One region of the Stenotrophomonas sp. 169 genome, then DNA from elsewhere that is predicted to be linked to it. Evidence: riboswitches for the same ligand, from Rfam matches in the RefSeq annotation. Region 1 holds a riboswitch; the other holds the start of a gene.
The links. Region 1 has a riboswitch for thiamine pyrophosphate ahead of thiC (phosphomethylpyrimidine synthase ThiC). Riboswitches for the same ligand answer to the same signal wherever they lie in the genome.

Region 1 (7,442 bases):
GGTGATCCAGGTCGGCCTGCTTGAACTTGTTGTAGTTCGGCAGGCCCGCTTCGTACTCGGCCACCCAGTTCTTGGTGAAGGTGCCATCCTGGATGTCCTTCAGGACTTCCTTCATGCGCTCCTTGGTGCCGGCATCGATCACCCGCGGGCCACTGACGTAGTCGCCGTACTGCGCCGTCTCGGAGATGAACTCGAGCATCCGCGAGATACCGCCTTCGTAGAACAGGTCGACGATCAGCTTCAGCTCGTGCAGCACCTCGTAGTAGGCGATCTCCGGCTGGTAGCCGGCTTCGACCAGCGTCTCGAATCCTGCCTGCACCAACGCCGAGGCACCGCCGCACAGCACGGCCTGCTCGCCGAACAGATCCGTCTCGGTCTCTTCCTTGAACGTGGTCTGGATCAGGTTGGCGCGCGCGCCACCCAGGCCGGTGGCATAGGCCAACGCATGCGTGGCGGCGTTACCGCTGCGGTCCTGGTGGACGGCCCAGATGCACGGTACGCCGCGGCCGATCTCGTATTCGCGACGGACCAGCGCACCCGGTCCCTTGGGCGCGACCAGCACCACGTCCAGGTCATCGCGTGGGGTGATCATGTCGAAATGCACGTTCAGGCCATGCGCGAACAGCAGTACCGCGCCCTGTTTCATGTTCGGCGCCAGCACGTCCTCGTAGAGCTTCTTCTGCACCATGTCCGGGGTCAGCACGGCGACCAGGTCCGCGTCCTTGACGGCCTCCGCCGGTGCCTTGACGGTGAAACCATCGGCCTGTGCCTTTACTTCGGTCGGACCGCCGGGGCGCAGGCCCACCACCACGTCGAAGCCGGATTCGCGCAGGTTCAGCGCATGCGCGCGGCCCTGGCTGCCGTAGCCGACGACAGCGATCTTGGTCTGGGGCAGGTCGTTGGTGCTCATCGTGGTGGTTCCTTGCAGAGGTGTTGGGTGAGGAGGGAGGGTGTTGCCATGTTCTGAAACGAAAAAACCCGCGCCGGGACCGGTGCGGGTTCTGATCGAGTACCTGTGTGTCTGTTGCTTACACGCTGGCTCGTCCCGCTCCGGTGGGCTGGCTAATAAGTACGAGTACGAGGAGCGAACGCAGCGAGGCGGCGCCGGTGATGGCGGGCTCGGAGTTCGTCGGCGGTGGCGTGTGGCGCTGCAACATGGGTTCGAGGAAAACATGCGCAACGGGGTCTGTCAACCCTTCGCGGAACATGCGGATTGGTTACCCGTGCATCCATGCGAAACCCTTGTCTGGCCTGCATTGTTGCGCCTGAAACGACCTGCCGGCCATGGTCGCGCAGGCGTCGATCGCCTCATCCGCGCGATATCCCCAGCACCCACCTTCCCAGGGTGACCTATGCCGCATAGGCAGCAGCACGCAGACGCGCGACTATCGATCATCTTCCTCATGGATGCCCTCGACGTGACCCGACGAATTGCCCGCGGCCTGCTCGCCGCCGCCCTGCTTGCTGCCTTGCCGACACTGTCCTTGGCGGCTGATCGCATTACCGGCCAGGGGTTTGCCACCCGCTCGGAGGTGATCGCCCCGCACGCGATGGCCGCCACCTCGCAGCCGCTTGCGACGCAGATTGCGTTGGATGTGATGAAGAACGGCGGCAGCGCCGTTGATGCGGCCATTGCGGCCAATGCCGCGCTGGGCCTGATGGAGCCCACCGGCAATGGGGTAGGCGGTGATCTGTTTGCGATCGTGTGGGATCCGAAAACGCAGAAACTGCATGGTTATAACGGCTCGGGGCGTTCACCCCGTTCGCTTACCCTGGCGGAGTTCAAGCGCCGTGGACTGAAGGAAATTCCGGCCACGGGTCCGTTGCCGGTGTCGGTCCCGGGTGCGGTGGATGGCTGGTTCGCGCTGCACGAACGGTTCGGCCGCAAGCCGATGGCGGACAACCTGGCGCCGGCGATCCGCTACGCGCGCGAAGGCCATCCAGTCGCTGAAGTGATCGCCTACTACTGGGATCGCTCCGTGCCGCGCCTGTCCGTGTATCCGGGATTCAAGGAGCAGTTCACGGTGGACGGCCATGCCCCGCGCAAGGGCGACATGTGGAAGAACCCCAACCTGGCCGACACGCTGCAGAAGATCGCCGACGGCGGGCGTGATGCGTTCTACAAGGGCGACATCGCGCGCACCATCGATACCTATTTCAAGGCCAACGGCGGCTACCTGAGCTTCGATGACATGGCCGCGCACCACGGGGAATGGATCGAGCCGGTCAGCAGCAACTATCGCGGCTTCGATGTCTGGGAGCTGCCGCCCAACAGCCAGGGCATCGCCGCGCTGCAGATCCTCAACGTGCTGGAAGGGTACGATTTCTCGAAGATTCCGTTTGGCTCGCCCGAGCATGTGCACCTGTTCGTCGAGGCGAAGAAACTGGCGTTCGCCGATCGCGCGCGCTTCTATGCCGACATGGCATTCCAGCCCGCCGCACCGGTGGCCAGGCTGATTTCCAAGGAGTACGCGGCCCACCGACGCGCGCTGATTTCGATGGACAAGGCATTGAAGGAAGTACAGCCGGGCACGCCGAAGCAACTGGAGGAAGGCGATACGATCTATCTGACCGTCGCCGATGCGGACGGGATGATGGTCTCGCTGATCCAGTCGAATTACCGCGGAATGGGCAGCGGCATGGCCCCGCCGGGGCTGGGGTTCATCCTGCAGGACCGTGGCGAAATGTTCGTGCTGCAGAAGGATCATCCCAACGGGTATGCGCCGGGCAAGCGGCCCTTCCAGACGATCATCCCGGGCTTCATCACCAAGGACGGCAAGCCGTATGCCAGTTTCGGGGTGATGGGCGGTGCGATGCAGCCGCAAGGCCATGCGCAGATCGTGATGAACCTGGTGGACTTCGGCATGAACCTGCAGGAAGCCGGCGATGCGCCGCGGATCCAGCACGAAGGGTCAACCGAGCCGACGGGCCAGGCGACGGCGATGATCGACGGGGGCGAGGTGAACCTGGAGACCGGATTCGCGTATGACACGATCCGGGCGTTGATGCGCAAGGGCCATCGGGTCGTGTTCGCGGACGGTCCGTACGGTGGCTACCAGGCGATCATGCGCGACCCCGATACCGGCGTGTATTACGGCGCGTCGGAGAGCCGCAAGGACGGGCAGGCGGCGGGCTACTGACGTCGAACGGTCGGGCGGTCGAACGGGTGAGACCCCCCTCGCGGTGGGCGCTGACAGCGGGCTGCTTGCTTGGGGCCGGGCGGTGAGGCTGGGCGGTGAGGCTGGGCGGGGTCCGGCAAAAGCCGCTCCTGCGTGCCTCGTTTCGCGCCATCCATGGCGCTCAACGCCCCCGCCCAGCCCCACCGCCCGGCCCCCTGACAGGTTCCGTGGCCGCCCGCCGCGTATGAAAAAAGAGAAAAGCGGTAGCGCTGACCCATGGTCGGCGAGCGCAGCGGGCCGTTGGCGGAAACATTCCGCCGAGCACGGCTCGGCGCTACCGCGATGACGGTATACCGTCGGGTGGAGGGAGCCCCTGAGTCAGGGGCGGCCGCGAAGCGGCGGGGTGTGGGTGCTGGTGAGACGGGGCCCACGGTTTGCGAAGCAAAGCGTGGGAGCGGCAGCGCGAATGCGATGACGTGGACCCGCGCCATGGATGGCGCGAAACGAGGCACGCATGGATGCAGCTCTTGCCGTCCCCCGCCAATCCACCCCGCCCCACCAGCACGCAGCACTGCAGCCGTTGCAGTTGAAGTTGCACTTGCACTTGCAGTTGAAGTGGCTTCAAGCGGGCCGCCGGGCTGCAAGCCCGGCCACCCATCCACAGGTCAGTCGCGCGCTGCGGCCCGTGCCGACTCCTCGCGGGTCTCTTCCTGTGCCGCCATCTCGCGTTCGATCCAGGACTCGATCATGTGCCGCGCGCGCTGCGCCTTGCGCCGCTCACGTGTCCATTCCTCGTCCAGTACGCGGTACAGCGACACCATCACCAGCACCATCAGGAAGGCAAATGGCAATGCGGTGATGGTGATCATTCCCTGCAAGGCTGACAGGCCACCCGCGAGCAGCAGCGCAGCGGCGATGAGCGCCACGGCAACACCCCAGGCAAGCTTGCGCTTCTGCGGTGGGTCGCCGGGCTCGTCCGTGGACATGCTGGCCAGGACCAGCACCGCCGAATCCGCCGAGGTCACGAAGAAGATCATCAGCAGCACCAATGCGACGCTGGAAAGGACCAGTGGCATCGGCAAGCTGTCGAACATGGTGAACAAAACCGTCTCGTACCCGTTGCCCAGTGCTGCCACCAGATCGACATGGCCGAACAGCTGTGACCACAACGCCGTGCCGCCGAATACGGAGAACCAGACAAAGCCGAGCACGGTCGGCGCGATCACTACGCCGATGACGAACTCGCGCACGCTGCGGCCGCGCGAAATGCGTGCGATGAAGGAGCCGACAAAGGGGGCCCAGGCGATCCACCACGCCCAGTAGAAGATGGTCCAGTCCGCCACCCAGGTGCTGCCCGAGAACGGCGACATGCGCAGGCTCATCGTCACCAATTGGTTGAGGTAAGAACCCAACGTGGTGGTGAAGGTGTCGAAGATGAAGCCGGTCGGCCCAAGCACAAGCACCATCGCCAACAACAGCGCGGCCAGGCACAGGTTGAAATTGGACAGCCATTTCACCCCACGGCCCACGCCGCTGAGGGTAGAGGCCATGTACAACACGAACGCCACGGCGATGATGACCATCTGCGTGGGAATGCTGGCGGGGATCCCGAACACCCGCTCCAACCCTGCCGCGATCTGTACGGTGCCGAAGCCCAACGTGGTGGCAACGCCGATGGCGGTGGCGACCACGGCGGCGATGTTGACGACATGACCTATCCAGCCACGATGGTGCCGGCCGATGATGGGCTGCAGCATGTCGCTGACCAGCCCACGTCCATTCCGGTTGAACTGGAACCACGCCATCGCCAGGCCGATCAGCGCGTAGATCGCCCAGGGGTGCAGGCCCCAATGGAAGAAGGCATAGCGCATGGATGCGCGCGCGGCCTCCATCCCCATCGGCTCCAGTCCCTCCGGGGGCTTGGCGAAATGCGAGATGGGTTCTGCAGCGCCCCAGAACACCAGGCCGATACCCATGCCGGCGGCAAACAGCATCGACAACCAGCTGGCCCGGGAAAAATCCGGTTCAGCGTCTTCTCCGCCGATGCGCAGGCTGGCGAAGCGGCCGAATGCGAGATACATGAGAAACGTCAGAGACAGGAACACGACCAGCAGATACAGCCAGCCAACACCGCGGACGACCTCGGCCAGCATGACCTGGACCACTGAATTGAAAGGGCCCGGCATCAAGCCGGCGAGCAGCACCAGTACGGCGACCAGTGCGATGGAAATTCGAAACACCATGAAGGGGCTTCTCCGTTCAGGATATGAGGGAGCGAGCAGAAGCTTGCAGCGCATTGCCAGCGAAAAGCCAGCAATGCAGACGGATTGCCAGCGGTTGGAACCAGAGGGCAGGCGCAGGAACGCGCGGCCGCAGTGTACGTGCTGCATCGTCACGGCGCTGTCAGTGTCGTCGGCGACAACGCTTGTGTGCTGTAATGCGCGCCGAAGCGGGGGTACCGCGGCCATAGGGCTGCGGTTGAGATAGTCCCTTGGAACCTGATCCGGCTGATACCGGCGTAGGGAAGCTTCGCAATGCCGACCGTGCGTGGAGTCCGCCCCTGGCGTGTCCGTGCGCGTGCGCCAGTGCGCCGCCGCTTCGTCCCTGACCTTACTGGACGATGCCCGATGAACGCACCGCGTGACAGCCTGCAGCAGCAGGCACAGCAGCTCTCCGCCGCCGTAACCCGGCCCATTCCCGGATCCCGCAAGGTGCACGTCACGGGGTCCCGCGACGATGTGCAGGTGCCCATGCGCGAAATAACGCTGGCACCCAGCCCGGCGATGTTCGGCGGCGCGGACAATGCGCCGCTGACGGTCTATGACACGTCCGGTCCCTATACCGATCCCGATGTGCGCATCGACCTGTCCCAGGGCCTGCCGGCGCTGCGGGCGGGCTGGGTGGAAGAACGCGGCGATACAGAAGCGCTGCGCCGCGTCACCTCCGCCTTCGGTCGTTCGCGCGAGCTCGACGCGCGCCTGGATGCCGTTCGCTTCGGCTCCCGCAACCCACCGCGCCGTGCGGTCGTCGGCGCCAACGTCACCCAGATGCACTACGCACGGCGCGGCATCATCACCCCGGAGATGGAGTTCGTGGCGATCCGCGAGAACCAGCGGCTGCAGGAGGTGCGGGATGCCGGATTGCTGCAGCAGCATCGCGGGCAGGCCTTTGGTGCCTCGATTCCGCAGACCATCACCCCGGCGTTCGTCCGCGACGAGATCGCACGCGGGCGGGCGGTGCTGCCGAACAACATCAACCATCCGGAAAGTGAGCCGATGATCATCGGCCGTAATTTCCTGACCAAGATCAACGCCAACATCGGCAACAGTGCGGTGTCTTCAGGCATTGCCGAAGAGGTGGAGAAGCTGGTCTGGGCGATCCGCTGGGGCGGCGATACGGTGATGGACCTGTCGACCGGCAAGCACATCCACGAGACACGCGAGTGGATCATCCGCAACTCGCCGGTAGCCATCGGCACTGTGCCGATCTACCAGGCACTGGAAAAGGTCGACGGACAGGCGGAAGCACTCAGCTGGGAAATCTTCCGCGACACGCTGATCGAACAGGCAGAGCAGGGTGTGGACTACTTCACCGTGCACGCGGGCGTACTGCAGCGCCATGTGCCGTTGACCGCCAACCGGGTGACCGGGATCGTCTCGCGCGGTGGCAGCATCCTCGCCAAGTGGTGCCTGGCGCATGGCAAAGAGAACTTCCTCTACACGCACTTCGAAGAGATCTGCGAGATCATGAAGGCCTACGACGTGACGTTCTCGTTGGGTGACGGCCTGCGCCCGGGCTGTATCGCCGACGCCAACGATGCGGCGCAGTTCGCTGAACTGGACACGCTGGGCGAACTGACAAAGATCGCCTGGAAACATGATGTGCAGACGATGATCGAGGGGCCGGGCCACGTGCCGATGCACCTGATCAAGGAGAACATGGACAGGCAGTTGCAGGTGTGCGGCGAAGCACCGTTCTACACCCTGGGGCCGCTGACCACCGATATCGCTCCGGGCTATGACCACATCACCAGTGCGATCGGCGCGGCCATGATCGGCTGGTACGGCACGGCAATGCTCTGCTATGTCACGCCCAAGGAGCACCTGGGGCTGCCGAACCGCGAGGACGTGCGTGACGGCATCATGGCGTACCGCATCGCCGCGCATGCCGCCGACCTGGCCAAGGGCCACCCCGGTGCCCAGGTGCGCGACAACGCCTTGAGCAAGGCGCGGTTCGAATTCCGCTGGCAGGACCAGTTCAATCTCGGCCTGGATCCAGAGAAGGCGAAGTCCTTCCATGACGAGACCCTGCCGAAGGACGCGC
Region 2 (7,442 bases), 740 kb from region 1:
GGAGGGCACCGTCGCGCGCACGGGCGCCGTGGGCCACCATCCCTGAGGTGGCGATCGAGCTGTCAGAGATCGTCAGCCGCGAGCCGGCATCGCCCGTGGCCACGCCACGCGACTGGGCGCCGGTCGTTTCAATCTGCAAGCCTGTACCCGTAAAACTTGATCCCCCCAGCACGTGGACGCCGTCACTTACTTCTTCGGTCGTGGAGATACGAGCATTGGCGCCGGTCATGGTGGCCTGCTCCATGACGAGCATGGCATGACTACCGCGTCCGCTTGTCGCAATATCCACGTCAGAGAAGGCAACCGCAGATCCTTCAGTGATCGATTTCATACCCGCCGACTCTGTGCCCGACGTGGAGAGGGACGCACCAGAGACAACCACCATTCCGCCAAGGCGCGCGTTCACAGCGTTGCTCTGGAATCCCACGGCGCTTGATTCGCCGCCGGTGAAATCGACACGGCTCCCGCTTCCCTCGGCATGGACACCGTGGGAGCTGTTGGCTCCATTGCCTGTGGCATGGACATCGGTCGCAGTGATCGTGCCGCCATTTACCGCTGACAGGCCGTGGCTCCAATCGCGCACGTCGCTGTCAGCGTCAATGTCCGACACCTCGCGGTGTACGCCATCGGCCACTACCGGCGTCGCGCTTGTGTTCCAGGAGGTCATCAGAAGCGCGCTGCTGACCGCAAGCGCCAGAGCATGTCGATTGGAGATCGAGGTTTTCATGTCGCCAGCCCATTTTGAGAATTCAGGCTTCACGATATTTTCTGGTGCTTGAGGACGGTATCGAAGAACTTCTAAATGGTGCGCAGCCAAGGTAACGAGCATCGACCCATTGGGTCCACAGTCATTTTTCGGAGCCGCTGGCTAAAAAAAGTGGCCGCCCCCGAGAGCGGCCAATCCTGTCCTCCTTGATGGGTCGCAAAAAGGAAACAGGTAATTCCTCGGTAGTCTCGTCCCACCGGTTACCAAGGTAAAAGGGGCCGTTCAACGGCCCCTTCCCGCACCGCCCCGAGGGAGGGCGCATGCCGCGCAGCCAGACTTCCAGGCTGATGACGGCTGCGAAGCATGCCGTTCGGGAAAGGCGGGATTACATATCAGCGCGTTCTCGCGCCATGTTCAACCGAAGGATTTCTATATTTCTGTCGCCTTCTGCGCTAAGGAAATCACAGCGGCAGACCACGTACCCAATGCGAGCTGAGATATCGAAGTATCGCTATGGAGAAGCGGGCCGCAGGTAAGTAGGTTCGCTAGTCCGCGTCCATGGCGCGTCCTCTCACCCCTTCAATCCTTCCGAGTCAACCACCATGCGCGAAACGGGTGTCTTCCGTATCCATAGATCCACGTCCGGTGAATCCTCAAGAGTGGAATCGGGCAATGGAGTGTCTTCGTTTGACTGTCATCGCTGCGGAACAAGGAACATGCCAGGAGCCAGATCGATCTTTGAGATCAGTGGCGGAATGGTATTGACGTGCCTTCGCTGCAACACGCGACAGGCTGTAAGCCGTGCGCTGCTTGCAGCGGATGGTTGCAGCCATCGATTTACAGCAGCGGCCGAACAGGCGTGAGTCTGCTCCTGCTCGCTTAAGACAGAGAAAAGGGGTCGGCGCATGCGGCCCCTCTTGCCCCCAAAAAGCTGCACCGGCACTTCTTCCGAGCTTATCGATAGTGATCCTCACTCTTCGTGTTTTCCTGCCTCCCACCCTGTCGGTGACAGGTACACGATCTGCCTGCGATCCGTCGCCGCCCGTTCGATGATTCGAGGAATCTCCGGAAACGCCTCCTGCACCTGGGGCAGCAGCGCCCAGCCGGCCATGTCAGCGATCCGATAGCGATAGGTCACGTCCGCTGTCCGATATTCCCCAAGCCGCAGGGGACCCGACCAGTCCACAATGCGCTCCAGCTCCTTTCTGCCCCAACACAGATCTCGCCCTGGCGCGCTGCTGCCTGTGCGCACGCGTCGCTCGGCGGCCGGCCGCTGGTGGATATAGGGGATAGCAGCATCGGTCAGCGTGTAGCGCTTCACGCGTGCATCCGGCTCCAGAAATGCGTCACCGCTGCCCATCCACTCTCCCCGGATCAGCCCGGCCGCCTCAAGTGCAACAAGAGACCCTTCTACGCCACGAAGGCGTTGCACAAGATCCACGTCGATCGGCCAGGCACGCAAGCCCAGACACAGATGCCCGTCCTGCTCGAGACGCCGCGTGATGGCATATGCGAAATTCTCCTCATTCGCTGTCTGCTGGTTGCTGCAGCCGGCCAGCAGCACGGCAAGCAGCACCGCGCATCCTTTGATAAGGCTCATCACGTCCTTGCTGGCGTGGAAAGAAAAGAGGGCCGGCGGGGGCCGGCCCTACCCACTACTGCCCCAAGGGGATCAAGGCAGCAACGGCGCATTGCTGAACGAGAGACTGACCAGCGTTGACGCCGTACCGTCGGGAAACGGCGGGGAGTTCATCTCAGCGCACGGGCGCAGCCGATGCCATGGAAGCAGTTCGAAAATGCATGTGCGCTATACCCATGCATCACGAAGTCGTGCAGATTGAGCCGTGACGATACTGATCAGGCTTGAGTGCGAAGCGCAGTCGAGTAATTCCTCTAGGGGGTACGTGAGCCCTTCGCGGGGGTCACTGCTTTTTTCTTTTTTCTTGAAAGGAGCGGCATGGCACGAGGGCTGACATCGGAGGCCGTGATGTTCGTTGACCTGTCGATCGACGGTCAGTGTTACAGGGCAAGGGTCTGGAACTGCGGTGAGCACCGGTGGTGCCTCGTCGCTGCGGAGCTTCCGGACGGCACACGCCTCCCCGGATCCGGACGGGAAGGCTTATGTGTGGATGTGCTGCTGGAGGCGCATGAACGGGTGTCCGACTATCTGGCTTCCAGGATCAAGCGCATCTGATGACCCGCGGAAGGGCACGAAAACGTTCACGAGAAAAAAAAGGGGGCCGGTGACCTTCCTGGTCCCGGCCCCCACCCTTGGTGCGCAACCGCGCCGGCTCCCCTCCGGGGCTGCGGCGATCAAGGTCGCCTAGCAGACACCCGAACACGATGCTGCTCAATGGAAACACTTCGATATGAGCGCGGCGTGCGCTGGATGGCCCTTGTCCGAAACAGGTGTACCTACCGCGCCAGCTGATCCGCCAGGCCGCGATAGATCGGCGTACGGCAGACCAACCCGGAGACACTGCGGGCGATCAGCACCGTGGCCAGGATCGGCAGCAGCATGTCGCTGGTGTTGGTTAGCTCTAATGAGATCACCGCAGACGTCAGCGGCGCCTGGGTGACACCGGTGAGATACGCGCACATGCCCAGCAGCACGAACGCAGTGGGATCCACCCCGGGCATCAGCACGGCCAGGTTGTGGCCCAGCCCTGCACCGACCGCCAGGGCCGGCGAAAACAGCCCGCCGGGAATGCCCGCAATGTACGAGGCCAGGTTGGCCATCAGCTTCATCAGGCCGAACTCGTGGCCGACCTCGGCATGCCCCTGCACCAGGCTGCGGGCCTGCTCATAGCCGGTCCCATACGCACCGTCGCCGAAGGCGAACGCGAGCAGCACCACGGTCAACCCGCACCCGGCCGCGAGCAGGATCGGATGCTGCGCGCGCAGGCGCCCCAGCCAGCGCGGCTTGCCGGCCACGGTGAGCAGCACAGCGCGCGCGAACAGGCCGCCCAGCAATCCCGCCACGACCCCGCACAGCACGATCGCTGCCCAGCCCTGCCCCAGCGGCAGACGCGCGGAGACGTGGCCGAAGTAGGTGTAGTTGCCGAGCAACCCCAGCGACACCACGCCGCCGACGATGACCGCCGTCAGCAACGTGCCGGAGAACCGATGTTCGAAGCGGCCGCTCAGTTCTTCGATGGCGAACACGATGCCCGCAAGCGGCGTGTTGAATGCCGCCGCGATGCCTGCCGCGCCACCGGCCAGCAGGAAATGCGACAGCTCGCGCGGATCCTGGAAACCGAAGCGGCGCCCGAACAGATACATCAGGCTGGCACCCACGTGCACGGTGGGGCCTTCGCGCCCCACGGACGCCCCGCCCAGCAGCGACAGACTGGTCAACGCCAGCTTGCCGACCGACACCAACGGCGACAGGTTCACCGCGCGGAACTGCTCATCCGGCTTGTCCAGCGCCGCGATGACCTGGGGAATGCCGCTGCCGCGGGTGGGCTTGAGCACGCCGCCCGTGGCCCATGCCAGCAACGCGAAGATGCCCGGCGTCAGCAGCAGCGCCCACCAGGGCGAGTGCTGGATGATGCGCTGGAAGACCTGGAACGCCGCGTCACTGGCCTTGGCGAACACGATGGCGACCAGGGCGACGACGACCGCACCGCCCCACAGCGCCGCTCGACGACGCCAGCGCTCGCTGGTCAAGTGGGCCTGCAGCCAGTGGCGGGCCGTGTTGAATCTGGACATGGGGCCATTCTGCGCCGATGTCGAAGACGGGGACAGAGCCTGATCTGGCGGGAAGCCGCCTGCGGCAGCATCGGTCCGACGGCGTACCATGGGGCGCCGCGCGGGCAGCTTGCCGTGCGCACCATGCCCCGCGCCCGACCGATATCCATGCACACGTCCGACCACCACGTCCAAGGCCTCGACAACGACCAGGTCATCGCCGATTGGCCTGCGATCAGCGTCGCCGACGTGGCGTGGCTGAAAGGCCGGTACCCGCACCTGGCGGGCGATTGCGAGGTGGTCTGGCACAGCCCGCGTCCGTTCTCTGCCGCAGCCCTGCTGCAGAGCCCGCAGGGCCGGTTCTTCGTCAAACGCCACCACCATCACGTGCGCAGCGCAGCGGTGCTGGAAGAAGAACATCGCTTCATCGCGCACCTGGCCGACGCAGGCGTTCCGGTCGTGCAGGTGCTGCCAGACCATGCCCGCGCCACGGCGGTGGAGCACGGCGACTGGACCTTCGAACTGCATGCCGAGGCACCGGGCGAGGATGTATACCGCGATGTGCCGTCGTGGACGCCCCCGAACGATGTCGAGCAGGCCTGGCAGGCCGGGCGCATGCTGGCCACCCTGCACAACGCGGCCGACAGCTACCACGCGCCACAGCGCGGCACGCACGTGCTGGTGGCCCGCGACGAGCTGATCCGCGCCGAGGATCCGATTGCCCTGCTGAAGACGCAGCTGCCGCAGCGACCGGGGCTGGCCGACTATCTGGCCGGCAGGCCATGGGAAGCAGAGCTGCAGCGCGCCATCCTGCCGTGGCACTTCGGCGTGGCGGCGCGCTTGGCGTCGGTGCCGCATCGGTGGGGACACAACGACTGGCATGTCTCCAACCTGCTCTGGCACCAGCACGGCCGCGCCAACGCGGTGGCCGCCGTGCTGGACTTCGGCCTCGCCTCGCCCGCCAGCCACCTGTTCGACCTGGCCACGGCCATTGAGCGCAATGCCATCGCCTGGCTGGAACTGGAGCGCGGCGGCGCGGCGGTACGTGGCGATATCGCGCTGGCCTTGATCGTCGGCTACCGCGACGCACGCCCGTTGACGGCCGCGCAGGTGCATCTGCTGGCCGATCTGCTGCCGCTGGTGCACCTGGATTTCGCGCTGTCCGAGGTGGAGTATTTCCACGGCATCACCGGATCCACCGCCAACGCCGACGTGGCGTATTACACGTTCCTGCTGGGCCATGCGGACTGGTTCAGAACCGCCCACGGGCAGGCCCTGCTGGCGACGCTGCGCGCGGCGGCCTGAGCGGCTGATTCGCTTCTTCGGCCAATTTGGTGTGAAATGACACCCTGAAGCGGGGGTGCCTGGGTTGACCAGGCTGAGAGAGTCCCTTGGAACCTGATCCGGTTTGCACCGGCGTAGGGAGCTTTGAGCTGCAAGCACATGGACCCGTCGGGTCACTGCGCGCGCGCCGTCGCTTCGTCTTTCTTCCTGTTGATGACGAATCGAATGAACCGCTGCCTGCGCCCTACGCTGTTGACCGTTGCCCTCTGTGCCGCGCTGCCGCTGCACGCTGCCGATGCCCCTGCCGATGCGGCCGACCGCACGCCGACCGAGCTGGCCGCCGTGCGCGTGCAGGCCCAGCAGGCGGCTGCCGCCACCGCACCATCAAGCAGCTTCGGCGCGGGTAGCTGGAAGGACACGCCGGCATCGGTGAACCTGCTGGACCGCACGGTGCTGGACAGCCGCCACGTGCGCACGCTCAGCGAGATCGCCGCCAACGATGCATCACTGGGCGACAGCTACGCCCCGGTGGGCTATTACCAGAACATCGCCATCCGCGGCTTCGCGCTGGATACCGCCACCGGCTACCGCTTCAACGGACTGGCCACCGCCGGCGAGCAGCGCATCGCGCTGGAGAACATCCAGCAGGTCGAGATCCTGAAGGGTGAAGCCGGGTTGGCGGCCGGGGTAATGGCGCCGGGCGGCATCATCAACTACGTCAGCAAGCGCCCGGCCGAGGTGCGCACCGTCACCTTGGGCACGGACACCGAAGGCACGCGCTACACCGCCGTGGACGTGGGTCACTGGCTCACCCCCCGCTTCGGCGTGCGCCTGAATGCCGCATGGGAAGACAGCGGTTCGTACATCGACCATGCCGACGGCCGCCGCAACTTCTACTCGGTGGCCGCCGACTGGCTGATCAGCGACCGCAGCAAGCTGGAAGTGGATGCCAACTACCAGACCAGCGCGCAGCGCTCGGCATCGGGCTATCAGCTGCTGGGGGCGACTGCGCTTCCGCGCGGCGTGGACCGCGCGAAGATGCTGGGCTACCAGGCGTGGCAGCAGCCGGTGGGCATCGCCAGCACCAACCTCACCGCGTTGCATACCTACGATATCAACGCGCGCTGGCAGTCGCGCCTGTCGGCCAGCCACAGCCGCTCGGTGATCGATGACAACGTCGCGTTCGCGTACGGCTGCTACTACGCTGCACAGTGCGCCGATGGCAGCGTACCGGGCAACTACTTCGCGCCCAATGGCGACTACGACATCTACGATTACCGCAGCCCGGACGACACCCGCGTCAACCAGGAACTGCGTGCAGAGCTGCGTGGCCGCTTCGATACCGGCCGTGTCAGCCACGAGCTCAGCATCGGCGCTGACACCTTCCGCCGCACGGTGAACAAGCGCCAGAACGTCAACGAGTACGTGGGTACCGCCAACATCGGCGATGCCCGGGTGCCGCAGTACGCGCCGTCGCCGCTGATGCCCGGCGCTTCCGCGCGCCGCCTTTACAGCAAGCAGGATGCACTGTTCGCACTGGACCGCATGCGCTTCGGCGATGACTGGCAGTGGCTGGTGGGTGGCCGCATGGTCAAGCTGGATGAGCGCGCCTACGACAAGCGCGGCACTCCGGAGCGGCACAGCACTCTGTCGCGGTTCCTGCCGCAGACCGCTGTCATCTGGAACGCCACCGATCAGGTCAACGCGTATGTGAGCTACGTGCGCGGCATTTCGCTGGGCCAGGAAGCGCCGTTCTGGACGT

Region 2: linked by a shared signal. The riboswitch ahead of ICJ04_RS00785 (TonB-dependent siderophore receptor) and the one ahead of thiC (phosphomethylpyrimidine synthase ThiC) in region 1 are both predicted to bind thiamine pyrophosphate.

Annotation. Positions count from the first base shown of each region.
Region 1 covers NZ_CP061204.1:938,013-945,454, forward strand. The annotation lists gene ilvC (ketol-acid reductoisomerase) at 1-910, opposite strand, end outside; gene ggt (gamma-glutamyltransferase) at 1,419-3,140, shown strand; gene ICJ04_RS03910 (BCCT family transporter) at 3,785-5,362, opposite strand; TPP riboswitch at 5,561-5,662, shown strand; partial or broken gene thiC (phosphomethylpyrimidine synthase ThiC) at 5,747-7,442, shown strand, end outside.
Region 2 covers NZ_CP061204.1:202,243-209,684, reverse strand. The annotation lists gene ICJ04_RS00810 (autotransporter outer membrane beta-barrel domain-containing protein) at 1-829, opposite strand, end outside; gene ICJ04_RS00805 (hypothetical protein) at 1,677-2,306, opposite strand; gene ICJ04_RS00800 (hypothetical protein) at 2,694-2,900, shown strand; gene ICJ04_RS00795 (chloride channel protein) at 3,122-4,417, opposite strand; gene ICJ04_RS00790 (phosphotransferase) at 4,565-5,701, shown strand; TPP riboswitch at 5,743-5,838, shown strand; gene ICJ04_RS00785 (TonB-dependent siderophore receptor) at 5,906-7,442, shown strand, end outside.